One region of the Fictibacillus sp. NRS-1165 genome, then DNA from elsewhere that is predicted to be linked to it. Evidence: riboswitches for the same ligand, from Rfam matches in the RefSeq annotation. Region 1 holds a riboswitch; the other holds the start of a gene.
What was found. Region 1 has a riboswitch for S-adenosylmethionine ahead of ABHN01_RS17645 (bifunctional homocysteine S-methyltransferase/methylenetetrahydrofolate reductase). Riboswitches for the same ligand answer to the same signal wherever they lie in the genome.
Positions count from the first base shown of each region.

Region 2: linked by a shared signal. The riboswitch ahead of ABHN01_RS14290 (homocysteine synthase) and the one ahead of ABHN01_RS17645 (bifunctional homocysteine S-methyltransferase/methylenetetrahydrofolate reductase) in region 1 are both predicted to bind S-adenosylmethionine.

Region 1 is NZ_JBDPNU010000040.1:15,634-22,479, forward strand. It holds gene ABHN01_RS17620 (amino acid permease) at 85-1,491, opposite strand; gene ABHN01_RS17625 (serine hydrolase) at 1,581-2,375, opposite strand; gene ABHN01_RS17630 (spore germination protein) at 2,532-2,765, opposite strand; gene ABHN01_RS17635 (spore germination protein) at 2,866-3,108, opposite strand; gene ABHN01_RS17640 (spore germination protein) at 3,137-3,382, opposite strand; SAM riboswitch class I at 3,550-3,662, shown strand; gene ABHN01_RS17645 (bifunctional homocysteine S-methyltransferase/methylenetetrahydrofolate reductase) at 3,761-5,608, shown strand; gene metH (methionine synthase) at 5,601-6,846, shown strand, end outside.
Region 2 is NZ_JBDPNU010000029.1:15,071-21,916, reverse strand. It holds gene ABHN01_RS14315 (2-hydroxyacid dehydrogenase) at 1-802, opposite strand, end outside; gene yutH (spore coat putative kinase YutH) at 920-1,948, opposite strand; gene ABHN01_RS14305 (phosphatidylglycerophosphatase A family protein) at 2,090-2,587, shown strand; gene ABHN01_RS14300 (TIGR01457 family HAD-type hydrolase) at 2,690-3,460, opposite strand; gene ABHN01_RS14295 (VOC family protein) at 3,598-3,777, opposite strand; gene ABHN01_RS14290 (homocysteine synthase) at 4,044-5,348, opposite strand; SAM riboswitch class I at 5,461-5,566, opposite strand; gene ABHN01_RS14285 (helix-turn-helix transcriptional regulator) at 6,426-6,846, opposite strand, start outside.

The DNA of each region.
Region 1 (6,846 bases):
TTGCTGCATCCTGTCAACCAAAAAACAATAATTGGAAATTAGGAACAAAAAAACAGCACCCCTTAATCGAGATGCTGTTATTGCTTATATCGCTTTACGCTGCAGAGCGCCTGTTTTCTCTCTTTTCTTAATGACCAGGTAATAATAAAGATAGCAGCCGATAAAGAAGGGAACACCCAGATAAAGGGCAAGGCGCTGTTCAGGATCAAAGGCCATACTGATCAATACACCAAGGTTCAGCGTAGTAGCGAAAAGCGGAAGAATAGGAAACAATGGCACTTTAAACTTCAAATCCTCAACCTTTCCTCCGTCACGAATGAACTTTCTTCTAAACGCGAACTGTGACGCGGTAATGGCAATCCAGCCCACTTGTGCACCGAGGCCTGCCAATGACAGAAGCCATTCAAACACCGTTTTTTCGGCCTTAAATGCGGACAATAAAGAAAGCAAGGCGACGCCTATCGTGATATACAACGCGTTCATCGGAATCCCGCGTTTGTTCACCCTTCCAAGAGCCGGACTTGCCATTCCTTCTTTCGAAAGTGAGTACAGCATACGAGTTGCCGCATACAAACCAGAGTTAGCAACTGATAACAGCGCTGTTAAGATAACAAAGTTCATGATATCCGCAGCATACGGGATCCCGATGCTGTCAAAGACGACGACAAACGGGCTTTCCACTTTTCCTGCTTTAGCCATCGGCATTAAAGCCGCAAGCACACCGATCGCAAGAACGAAAAAGAAAAGTGTTCTCCAAACCGTTTGACGAATGGAGCGTGGAATGGTTTTTTCAGGATTTTCACTTTCTCCAGATGCAATACCAATCAGCTCTGTTCCCTGGAAAGAGAAGTTAACCGCAATCATGGTGACAAACAGCGCGCTGAATCCATTCGGAAACCAGCCGGCTGAAACAAAATTTGTGAAGCCTGGAGCTGAGCTGGCGCCTTTTATATCGATCAGGCCAAAAATCGCCGCTCCGCCAACAATAATAAATAAAATAATGGCGAGAACCTTAACACTCGCAAACCAAAATTCTGCTTCTCCGAATGCTTTTGCAGAGAGTGCGTTCAATGCAAATAAGACTCCTGCAAAAATTAAGCTCCACATCCAAAGTTCTGAATGGGGAAACCATCTCTGCATCAAAGCGGAAGCTGAGAAAAATTCAAGAGCTACGGTAACTGCCCAGCCGAGCCAATAGAGCCAGCCAATAGCAAATCCTGTTCCCGGCCCGATAAATTTAGTCGTGTACGTTTGGAAAGAACCCGATACAGGCATGGCAACCGAAAGTTCCCCAAGACAGAGCATCGTCAGGTACATGATAAAGCCCCCGACGAGATAAGAAATCACTGCGCCTATCGGACCAGCATCATGAATGGTCATCCCCGAACCGAGAAAGAATCCGGTTCCGATGACACCGCCCAAGGAGATCATAAATAGATGCCTTGCTTTCATGCCTCGCTTGAGCCCTTGATCATTTTGATTTGTAATCATCTTTTCACCTCTGATGTAATATGTATGCGTTTTCATTAAGTATTCATAATTTTATCATTTTTTGTCGAAGAAGCCAAAAACAATTTTTTCTAATTCTTTTGATAACTCAGCATATAGTCATTCACCGCCTTCCCAATAAGCGACAGAGCTTGTCTCCCCTCCGCTTCGTCAGGAAGGTTATTGGTAAGCACTGCTGCATATATCTTCGTTTCTTTTAAAGTGAAGATGCCAGCATCGTGCTCAACTCCTTCCAGTTCTCCCGTCTTGTTCGCTATCATGATCGTTTCTTCATCCATGTAAGCAGGCAGCTTATACCGAAACTGCTGATTTTGAAGGATCTGCAGAATGGCTTTCCTGCTCTCTTCCTTAAGCATCCTTCCGCGTCCGATCTCCTTCAGCAGAAGAATGACATCTCTTGCGGAAGTAAAGTTGTTCTTTCCTTGCTTTACCGCTTCAAAATCCATGAGCCTGCGACCGAGCACTGTCTTGCTGCAGCCCATTTCAGCCAGCAGCGCATTAATTCTGTCCATACCCGTTCTTTCAATCATGATGTTGGCTGCCATATTGTCAGAAACCGTAATCATCAACATGAGAACGTCTGCCAAAGTGACGGTTGCCTCACGGGATAAGAGATGCAGAACCCCGGCTCCTCCAGCTTTTCCTTCTTGATGTAATGAAATTTTGGAAGAGAGATCAATGAGCTTTTGTTCTGCCAGGCGGGAAGACTCCATTAAGATCGGTATCTTAATGAGGCTTGCCGCAGGAAAAATATCATCATCCCTATACTCAATATGCCCCTCTTTCGTTTCGATCCTGTAGGCATAATCTCCATTGTGAGCTTCTATAATACCATTTACCCTGCTATTCAGTTCATTTAACTTCATTCCGTGCTCCTTTCTTTCCGGGCATTATATATTTGTATTTTGCAGAGATTGGCGCGTATTCTGTTCGAACCTCCCACTACTAGCCTTCTTTTTCCGGGCAAAAAACTCCTTCCCGGACAGCAAGAAAAAGGAGCGCACCTACTTAGCGCTCCTTCTTTATTTCTTCTGATCGTCCTGTTCTTCGCTTTGGCTCATATCATTCTCGTCGTTATCTTCATTGATATTGATCATATACGCACAGGCATCTGAGCAGTCACCGAACGCCACAACCGCTCCAACCGATTTGGTGTTGGCTGTATGGCTGTTCTGGATGGTTGTTCCGATATCGAGGTTACCGTTTTGAGTCATACCGTTTATGATGATCTTTCCGATTTTAAAAGAATAACGCAATTCTGTTCCATCCTTTTCGCTCTTTACCTACAGTGTATGGCTTGAACAAAAAGGTGATTGGACAGACCAACTCGTTTACCTAAAAACAGGCGGACATGATTTACGGCTGGGCAACGACTGGAGCTGACGGGTTCGCTACCTGGCCCTGATCGCTGATATCCGGATCGAGGTTGCTGTTCACCATGAATCCGGTGGAAGGAGAAAAATCTCCAAGAGAAACCGTAGAACCAACTGACTTTGTGTTGGCTGTATGGCTGTTATGGACGGTAGGGCCGATATCTATGTTACCGTTCATGGTCACACCGTTTGTTTTAATATTAAATATATTGAACAGATAGGGCATGCAGAGACCTCCCTTCTTTTTCTCAACTTTATCCCGGCTGATTGTTGAATGCTGTATCCGCATTTCCGTATTCGTTTTGATCATTGATGTCAGGATCGTATACCATGTTCTTCATCATGGCTTCAGCCGGTGAATGATCCCCTACTGAACTGTTGTCCCCATTGGATTTTGTGTTGGCTGTGTGGCTGTTATGAAAGGTTGATCCCAGATTCAGTGAACTGTTGCTCGCCAGACTGTTTATCTTTAAATAATAAATATTAACCATGCACGGCATTGTGATCCCCACCTTTAAAAGTGTTGGTGTAGTGTATGATAAATGTCCCTTAAAGGTGAAAAAGGGATGTTCCCGGTCAACATCTCCATATTACGATTTGAAAAAGCTATTGAAATCTTCCAACAATTATTGTAAGGTATAGAGAACTAATTTTATAGTAATTTGGTTTCTTATCCAGAGAGGTTAAGGGAATGGCCCGTTGACACCTCAGCAACCTTCAGCTCAAAAGCTGAAAAGGTGCTAAGTCCAACAAGTTCGATATGAACTTGAAAGATAAGAAGAATGACCTCGAAATTTTCAAAGTCTTCTTCTTTAAGAAGGCTTTTTTTATTTTTATTGGGCCGCTGGAAGATACCGAACCAACAGGAGGACCGTGTTATGGGATTATTAAAAGATCTGGAAGACAAAATATTAATTGCTGATGGAGCCATGGGAACGCTTCTATACTCATATGGGACGGACTGCTGTTTCGAACAGCTGAACCTGACCCATCCTGAACAGATTCAGTCCATCCATCAGGCCTACATTCAGGCTGGTGCACATGTGATACAGACCAATACTTACAGCGCCAACTATATTAAACTGCAAAGATATGGTTTGGAGGAGCAAGTGAAAGATCTGAACAGTGCCGCTGTGAAACTTGCAAAAAAAGCAGCTGCGAATGGAGAGTATGTTCTGGGGACAATCGGAGGAATCCGTGGAACCGGTCCAAGCTCGCTTTCAATTGAAGAAATTAAGAGAAGCTTCCGGGAACAGCTCTACTGTCTGCTGTTGGAAGGTGTAGACGGCCTGCTATTGGAGACCTTTTACGATCTGGAGGAACTCGAAACCGTACTCGAAATTACACGAAGCCAGACCAGTGTCCCGATCATCTCACAGATTTCCCTGCAGGAAGTCGGAGTGTTAAACGACAGGACGCCTATCAACACTGCGATTAGACGCCTTGAAGACTTAGGAGCAGATGTCGTTGGGCTCAACTGCCGCCTTGGCCCTTTTCATATGATCAAGACGCTCGAAGAAGTGGAGATTCCGAAGCACGCCTTCCTTTCCGCATATCCAAATGCCAGTCTTCCTTCTTATGTCGATGGAAAGTTTCAGTATGAAGGAGACGCCGAGTATTTTAAAAACAGTGCTTTACTGTTCAGAGAACAGGGTATCCGCCTGCTCGGAGGCTGCTGTGGTACGACGCCAGCTCATATTGAAGCATTCTCCAAAGAACTGCATGGACTGCAGCCGATTACTGAAAAAGTAGTTAAAAAGAGGCCGGAGCCAGTTGCCGTTCGTGAGGCAGGACAAAAGCCTGAGATTTCCCTGCCTGGCATTTTAAAGGAGAGGCGATCAGTGATCGTGGAGCTCGACCCTCCCCGAAAGCTCGATACTTCCCTTTTCTTTGAAGGCGCGAAGGCATTAAAAGAAGCCGGTGCAGATGCGATTACACTTGCAGACAACTCTTTGGCATCTCCAAGGATCTGCAATACTTCCCTTTCTTCATTGGCGAAAGCTCAGACAGGCGTCCAGCCCATCGTCCATCTCGCTTGCCGGGACCGGAATATCATCGGCCTTCAATCCCATTTAATGGGGCTTCATACACTCGGTCTGCACGATATCCTGGCGATTACGGGTGATCCGGCAAAGGTCGGCGATTTCCCTGGAGCCTCCAGTGTCTATGACGTTACTTCCATCGAACTGATTAAAATGATCAAACAGTTCAACGAAGGTGTCTCTCTTTCCGGAAAAGATTTGGGGCAGAAAACACAATTCACAGTTGGGGCTGCCTTTAACCCGAATGTAAAGTCACTTGAACGTGCGGTTCAGCGGGCTGAGAAGAAAATAGAAAGCGGGGCGGATTACTTTATCAGCCAGCCGGTCTACTCTGAAGAGAAACTGCTGGAGTTCCACGATGCCGTCAAAGGTTTGCCGGTTCCGTTCTACGTTGGCATCATGCCTCTCACGTCCAGCCGCAATGCCGACTTTCTGCATTATGAGGTGCCGGGCATCAAACTGACGGATCAGATACGTGAACGCATGGCAACGTTTAAAGATGATCCGGTATCTGCAGCAAGGGAAGGGCTTCAGATCTCAAAATCACTGATTGATGCAGCTTCTGAGCTGTTTAACGGCATTTATTTGATCACCCCTTTTATGAGATTCGAACTGACAGCTGAACTGACACAATATGCCTACGAAATTGACCGCCAACAAACAAGGAGGATTCAGAATGTCTAATCATACCCTTCAACAGCAGCTTAAGAAAAAAATACTGATCATGGACGGGGCGATGGGCACCATTCTCCAGCAGGCTAATCTGACTGCCGAAGATTTTGGCGGCGAAGACCTGGAAGGCTGCAACGAGAACCTTAACTTTACCCGTCCGGATGTAATCCTCGATGTTCATCTTCAATATTTACACGCAGGTGCCGACATCATAGAGACAAATACATTCGGCGCCACTGATCTTGTACTCGACGAATACGGAATCGGCTATAAAGCGTATGAAACGAATAAAAAGGCAGCTGAAATTGCACGGGAAGCTGTTAACCAAGTATCAACGCCAGACTGGCCGAGGTTTGTAGCCGGGGCAATGGGACCGACTACGAAAACCTTGAGTGTAACAGGCGGAGCTACGTTTGAAGGGCTGACCGCTTCGTATGAAGAACAGGCAAAGGGACTCCTTGACGGAGGTGCCGACCTTCTTCTTCTTGAAACGAGCCAGGATATGCTCAACGTCAAAGCCGGTTTTATCGGTATCAAACGAGCGTTTAAATCCGCCGGAAAAGAAGTCCCACTTATGGTGTCAGGCACCATCGAGCCGATGGGAACGACGCTGGCGGGCCAGTCCATTGAAGCTTTCTATATCTCCCTGGAGCACATGAAGCCTTTGGCAGTTGGCTTAAACTGTGCGACCGGGCCGGAATTCATGACCGACCATATCCGCTCGCTCTCCGCCCTCTCCCTTTCCGCGGTCAGCTGTTATCCGAACGCCGGCCTTCCGGATGAAGACGGTAACTACCATGAGACACCGGAGACCCTTGCAAAGAAAATCAGTGCTTTTGCCGCTGAAGGCTGGCTGAACATCGCAGGCGGTTGCTGTGGTACAACCCCTGATCATATCAGGGCCATCTCCGAAGCGTTAAAGCCACTGAAGCCGAGGACTGTCCCTGAAAGCCATTCCCATACCGTATCAGGGATTGAACCGCTGATCTATGATGATCCTTCCATGCGCCCGTTGATGGTCGGTGAGCGCACCAACGTGATCGGTTCACGTAAATTTAAGCGGCTCATTGCAGAAGGAAAGTTTGAAGAAGCAGCTGAGATCGCCCGCGCTCAAGTAAAAAAAGGTGCTCACGTTATCGATATCTGCCTTGCCGACCCAGACCGCGAAGAGCTGGAGGACATGGAAAACTTTATTAAAGAAGCGGTAAAAAAGGTAAAAGTTCCTCTTGTGATCGATTCTACGGATGATG
Region 2 (6,846 bases), on a different contig from region 1:
CTTCCCGAAACACATCCAGACCCGCCCCTCTGATCCAGCCTTGTGTCAAAGCCTTGTCCAACGCCGTTTCATCCACAACACCGCCACGGGAAACATTAATAAACATCACCGTGTCTTTCATCATTTTAAAAGCCTTTTCATTGAACAGGCCTTTTGTATCCGGAGTTAGAGGTGTTAAACAAACAATATAGTCCGATTCTTTCAGCAATTCCTCAAACGTTCGATAGAATAGCCGTCCATGCTTCTCTTCAGCCTCTGGCTTACGCCGGCGGTTATGATAAAGCACATTCATTTCGAAACCTGCTGCCCGTTTGGCAACCGCTTCGCCAATTCGGCCCATACCTACAATCCCCAATGTTTTATGATGGATATCTGTACCGGCAAGAAGAAGAGGGCTCCAGCTGTTCCATTTTCCATCTTTAACATATTCTGCTGCTTCAGTTATTCTCCTCCCGGCTGCCATCAATAAAGCAAATGCCAGATCTGCCGTAGTATCTGTAAGCACATCCGGAGTGTTGCAGACTGTAACCCCGCATTTCGAAGCAGCATCAACATCGATATTGTCGAATCCAACCGCTAGATTAGCCACTACCTTTAATTGCCGTGCCTGAAGCAATAGCTCTTCATCAACTTTGTCTGAGAGCATCGTCAGCAAGCCTGCCGCTTTCTCGGCTTTTTCCATTAGAATTTGGCGAGGCACCGGCTTATCCTCTTCCTGCCACATTTCTACCTTAGCGATTTTTTTTAGCTCGGCAAGTGTTTCTTCCGGCAGTTTTCTTGTTATGTATACATAAGGCTTCATGACACCACTCCAAACTTTTTATTTTATTTTCTCACGTTTGCCTAACCCGTTCAATTGTGTTAATGCCGGACAGGCGTGGAGCTGGAAATGAAAAAAAGCGCTTCACGAAGAGCGCTTTTACGTACTGGGGAGAAGCCAGTCAACGATTGGAATCTGAAGGCGGTCAGCAGGCAAGCCAATCAATGGAAAAAATGATCTCAGGAAATTCTCGTTCTGCTCTTCCCGCAGCAGATACTCTGTAAATCGATGCAGTGACAGCTCCTTGCCGATTTCCCGTTCATCCTTATAATGTTTCTCAATCAAATCATAATACCATACCGGAAATAAAAGACGGCCGTACAGGAGCCTCCATCCTTCTCTTTTTAAAGGGTTTACTTTCTCGTAATCATCAAGGAAAGATGTGACGCTCTCCGGTGTAAAGTTTTTTTGGTAGACGCAGGACCTGATCCATTCTGCAATATCGCGTACAGGATGATCCAATACCCAGCTCGTTGGAAGCTTTACATAATCCTCTTCAAACTGAAGCCATGAGTTTTCCTGAAAGCGTTCGTGGCATATGGATGGGCCGGCCTCATCCTTCATGGAGTCTTCAATGTTGTAATCGATCATATATTGAATGGCATTTTCTGAAAGGCCTTCATAATAGGGAAACGTAGTCAAGAACAATTGATCAAATTCTGTTTTAACCGGCTTCACAAAAACTTCCCTGTACCACTCTTTGGCCTGATCCACCCTGTTCATCCACAGGACAGCCCAGCTTCCATACAATAAACTGTCCGATGGGGCCGGCGGAGGAGGAAGCTCCCTTCCGTTCTTATGAAAGGCGGCAAGTTCTTCGCCCAGCTGCCGTTTTTCAGAGGCCGTGCGCTCTGATTTTTCAATTTTAAATAAGAGGATGGCCTCCCCCTCAATATTGGCATTGGGCAGGTTCGTCATTGTAGGAAAAAGATCCGCAATCCCTGTCTCCCCCTTGTATCTTAAGTAATCGCTGAAATAAACAATCTCTTCAATCCGGTCAATCGTAATCTTTTTCTGCGGCACAACCAAATATTGTTCTCCTCCAGAAACAAAATAACGATATCCGCTGATGTTTCTCTTGTCTTCACAATACAATTGGTAATGATGATAAATATCCCTCTCGAACATAGCCTCACCCCAACTCCTTCAATAATTATAGTCTATGACCCAACACCTATGATGGTTATTAAATTTTGGGTGGACTCATAAGTTAGGTCTGGACACATATACTATAAAAAGCTTAACGTCGTGAAAGATAAGGAGAACTATATGAGAGAGAAAAAGGTAGAGAATGTTGAGGAAACAGCTATGCGCCTTCTAAATGAACGGGGCGTAACTTTAAAGGATATCGCGGAACTTGTTTATTTTCTTCAGGTGCCTTACCATCCTGACCTTGATTTATCTGTCTGCCTCCAAAATGTGGAACGGGTCGTAGCAAAGCGTGAGGTGCAAAATGCCATATTGACCGGGGTTCAGCTTGACATACTCGCCGAGAAAAAGGTGCTGGAAGGCCCTCTTCAGGAAATCCTGGAACGAGATGAGAGTTTGTATGGCATTGATGAAATTATTGCACTTTCCATCGTTAACATATACGGATCCATCGGTTTTACAAACTACGGATTCATTGATAAACAAAAACCGGGAATCCTTGAAAAATTGAACGATAAGTCCACAGGAAAAGTAAACACGTTCCTGGATGATATCGTCGGTGCGATTGCCGCTGCGGCATCCAGCCGTCTTGCCCACCGTGCAGCCAATACTGAATGAGGCCCCGGGTTTGAAGCATCTTAATGATGAAAACGGGCTTTATGGAAAAGGAACTGCCCCCTATTGTCAGACATGCTCACAATGAGGGGGGCAGTGTTCCTTTTATTCAAATGCTTTCCATTCATCCAATCCATTCACCGTATAGGTCGGTTGAACATCAACTTGGCCAAGATGCTCTTTCTGGGTGACTCCAGTGTGAACAAGAAGTGTATCGAGGCCGGAACGTATTCCAGCTAAAATATCAGTATCATAATTGTCGCCGATCATCAGGGTATCTTCCTTCGCTGTGCCAAGCTCTTCGAGTGCCATCTCCATAATAATCGCTTCCGGCTTACCAATAAAGGTTGGTTGTACCCGTGTGGAAACAGCCACTACAGAAGTCAGCGAGCCGTTTCCAGGCAGCAGGCCTCTTTCAGTAGGCAGAGCAATATCTCCGTTCGTGGAAATAAACCTCGCCCCATTCCTTACTGCAAGACACGCGATCGTTAATTTTTCATAGTTGATCGAACGGTCGATTCCCATGACGACAAAATCAGGCTGCTCCTCAGTAAGGATGAAGCCTTTTTCCAATAATGCCTGCCGGATTCCTTCTTCTCCGATGCAATACACAGTTGCGTCACGTTTGATTTTTTCAATATAGTTGGCAGTAGCCATGCTTGTCGTGTACACATGATCTGAAGTGGCCGGAATTTCAAAGTTGTGCAGAACAGAAGCCACGTCTTCCTTCGTTTTTGATGAGTTATTCGTCACAAAAAGATACGGAAGGCCTCTCCTGTTAAGTTCCTGAACGAATTGCACCGCCTCTTCAATCCGTTCCTTTCCTCTGTACATCGTTCCATCCAGATCAATTAAATAACCTTTATAAGTTTTCATTCCACAAACTCCTTTTTTCATTCACAGGTTAGTGTACCAAAAATGGGGCCATCCTAACAAAAATTTAAATTGCTTGTCTCTCTGTTCACTTTGCTTTTTGGTCCAGATAAAAACCAGGAGGGGGTTCCTCCTGGTTTTTAATCCGGTGCTCCTGGCTGAAAATATTCAATTCTCTCACGGTCAGGACCATAGAAGAAAATATACTGTGAACCATCCGGCAACGATGTCACCTGATCTTGGGCAAACCGGACACTTTGTTTCTTCAGCTCCATTATCTCTTTCGGGAGATCATCTACAGTAAACGCCACATGATTCACTTTTCCTTCTTCAGCCAGCTGTCTGTCATGCCTGCCACCAGCTCCAGCAGAATCTCCCCTTCCAGATTCAAGAATACAAGCTCGTTTGCCGGATTGCTGTGGTTCATTCGTTTAATCACATCCAAGTAAAGGAAATCGATTCTTCCACGTTTTCAACCATTATTCCTATATGCTCAAGCTTCCTTACAGCCATTCCTATCATCCCTTCCTAAAAGGCACAAACTTGTCCCTAGGTATAGTAGAAAGGGAATGGATTGCATAGCCCGTTACTGGCCGCTTGGAACCGGACTGATCACCGCAAGTGCCTGCTCCAGATCATAGATGATATCATCGATCGTTTCAATGCCGATCGATAGCCGTACCATCTCAGGCGATACTCCAGCTCTGCGCTGCTCTTCTTCGGTGAGCTGCTGATGTGTAGTGCTTGCCGGATGGATAATCAATGACTTAGAATCCCCGACGTTTGCCAAGTGAGAAAATAGCTTGACACTTTCAATGAGCTTTCTTCCTTCTTCTACTCCGCCCTTTACACCAAACGTGAGAATCGCTCCAGATCCTTTAGGCAGGTACTTTTGCGCTAGCTCATGGTACTCATTGTCTTCCAGTCCCGGATAGTTCACCCAGTCCACAGCAGGGTGTTCTTTTAAGTATTTTGCCACCTTCAGTGCATTTTCACTGTGACGTTCAACACGCAGCGCAAGTGTTTCAAGCCCTTGAATAAAGAGGAACGAGTTAAACGGCGAAACGCAAGATCCGAGATCCCTGAGCAATTGGACACGAGCTTTGATAATATAGGCAAGCGGTCCGACTGCTTCTGTATAAACGACGCCATTATAGCTTTCATCCGGCTCCGTAAGTCCGGGAAATTTTCCGTTCGTCCAGTCAAACTTACCGGAATCTATGATTAATCCGCCAATGGATGTTCCATGTCCGCCAATGAATTTGGTAGCAGAGTGAACGACGATGTCGGCTCCATGCTCGATTGGACGGCAAAGGTAAGGTGTGGCAAACGTATTGTCCACGATAAGCGGAACCCCTGCTTCATGCGCAATTTCTGCAATGGCTGAGATATCTGCCACATCAATTTTCGGATTCCCGATCGTCTCGATGTAAACGGCTTTTGTCTTTTCAGTAATAGCATCTCGGAAAGACTGAAGGTTATCTACTTCAGCAAATTTAAAGTTGACGCCGAGCTTCGGCAGTGTGTTGGCAAACAGGTTATATGTTCCCCCATATAAAGAACCGGAAGCTACAATTTCGTCCCCTGCTCCCGCTATATTTAAAATCGAATAGGTAATCGCCGCCTGGCCGGATGACACCGCCAGTGCACCGACGCCGCCTTCAAGCTTTGCAATCGTCTGTTCAAACGCGTCCTGTGTCGGGTTCATGATTCGGCTGTAGATGTTCCCGAACTCTTTTAAACCAAAAAGGTTGGCTGCGTGCTCGGTACTATTGAATTGATAAGACGTTGTCTGGTAAATAGGAACGGCCCTTGCACCTGTTGTCGGATCTACCTTTTGTCCCTCGTGCAATGAAACCGTCTCAAAACCATATTCTCTTTCTTCACTCATGTTCAATCTCTCCTTTTAAAATGTAGTTGTTAGACAGCGGCAAGGATCTGAGTAAATGTTAGCCATAAAAAAGACCTCTTCTAAAAGAAGAGGTCGCAGTTTTCACCGTCGGCTCTCATCTTTCAGAACATTTGCGTGTTCTGCTGAAATTAGCACCATGCATTTCTGCTGGTTGCCGGGTATCATCGGGTCAGTCCCTCCACCTCTCTGGATAAGATACATCTGAATATTAAGTTAGTTTGAATAATACTGAACTTTAAGATGCAAGTCAACCTTTTTCTAAAACTTTTTAAAATCATACCGGAAGGGTAATACAGCTGAGAAACGAAAAATGATGATATGTCATTTAGATAGAGTATTGGTCGCTGTTTTTTTGGGTGATGTTTATGCAGTGGCAGACTCGCCAGTTGGGTGCCTGATGAGTGAGGGCTGCTTGCTTGATTATCCTGAAAAAAATGAATGCAACGAATCCTGTCGGATGGTATCGTGTATAAACGTTTTGAACATAAATGGGCAGTTTTTGAACATAATTCCGATCTTCTGTACATAAAGTCGCAATTTTTGGACATACATCCGTACATTTGAACATAAATTCTGTGGTGGAGCTATTTTGCGAGTAAATATGCCACTTTTTCAAACCAATTAAGGCGGAAATATCCCTCTCGATGTAAATTAACTCAAAATCATTCGTATTTTGCCGGAAAAGCCTCAGTTGCTGCCCTTTTGTATCGTTTTCCTCTAAAAGGATCAGGCAGAGAGAGGATCGCCTGATCTTTTTATTATCGAAATGGCCACTTTTATTATCGAACGAAGCTTTTGTCTTATTCCAATCAGCCCAAACCACACAGCGCTGGGCAAAAGCGGCCGATCCTGCCGGAGACAGTATACTTTTGAGTATCTACTCAGTTCCGTTCAATAGGGAGGCTCTATGGCAGTTTCAGGCCTTACTGGTGGAACCGATGTGCACATAACTTCCTGAAGTCTTTAGAACAACAACAGAAGGCCAGAATGAAGGGCGGATGAATTTTAAAAATCCAATAAAAAATAAACCCTATTGGCCGATCAGCCAGTAGGGTTTTAAGCGTTCTTCTCTTCGGAAATCAAATATTTGCAATACGAGCCGCCTTTTGCAAGGCATTCAGTGCGTTCCACATGGTCTGTACCAAGCATTCTCTGGAACAAAGAAAGCTCACATGAACAGGCATGCTGATATTCGTTTGCCACTTTTGCGATCGGGCAATTAAATTCTTTTAATTCATATTGGCCGTTGTCTGTTTTTTCCCATTCGACCATATAGCCGGCTTCATTTTGAATATCGGCTAGTTCAGCCACTTTTTGCTCGAAGCTTTTGTTCTCCATCCGTTTCTTATACTTTTCATTTAAGCGGTTTTCACGGCGGACAAAAAGTTCCTGCACAGCTTTTTCACCGGCAATCTCCTGAATGTCTCTCATAAACTCAACGGTCAGTCCGGAATAATTGCGTGGAAATTGTTCGTCC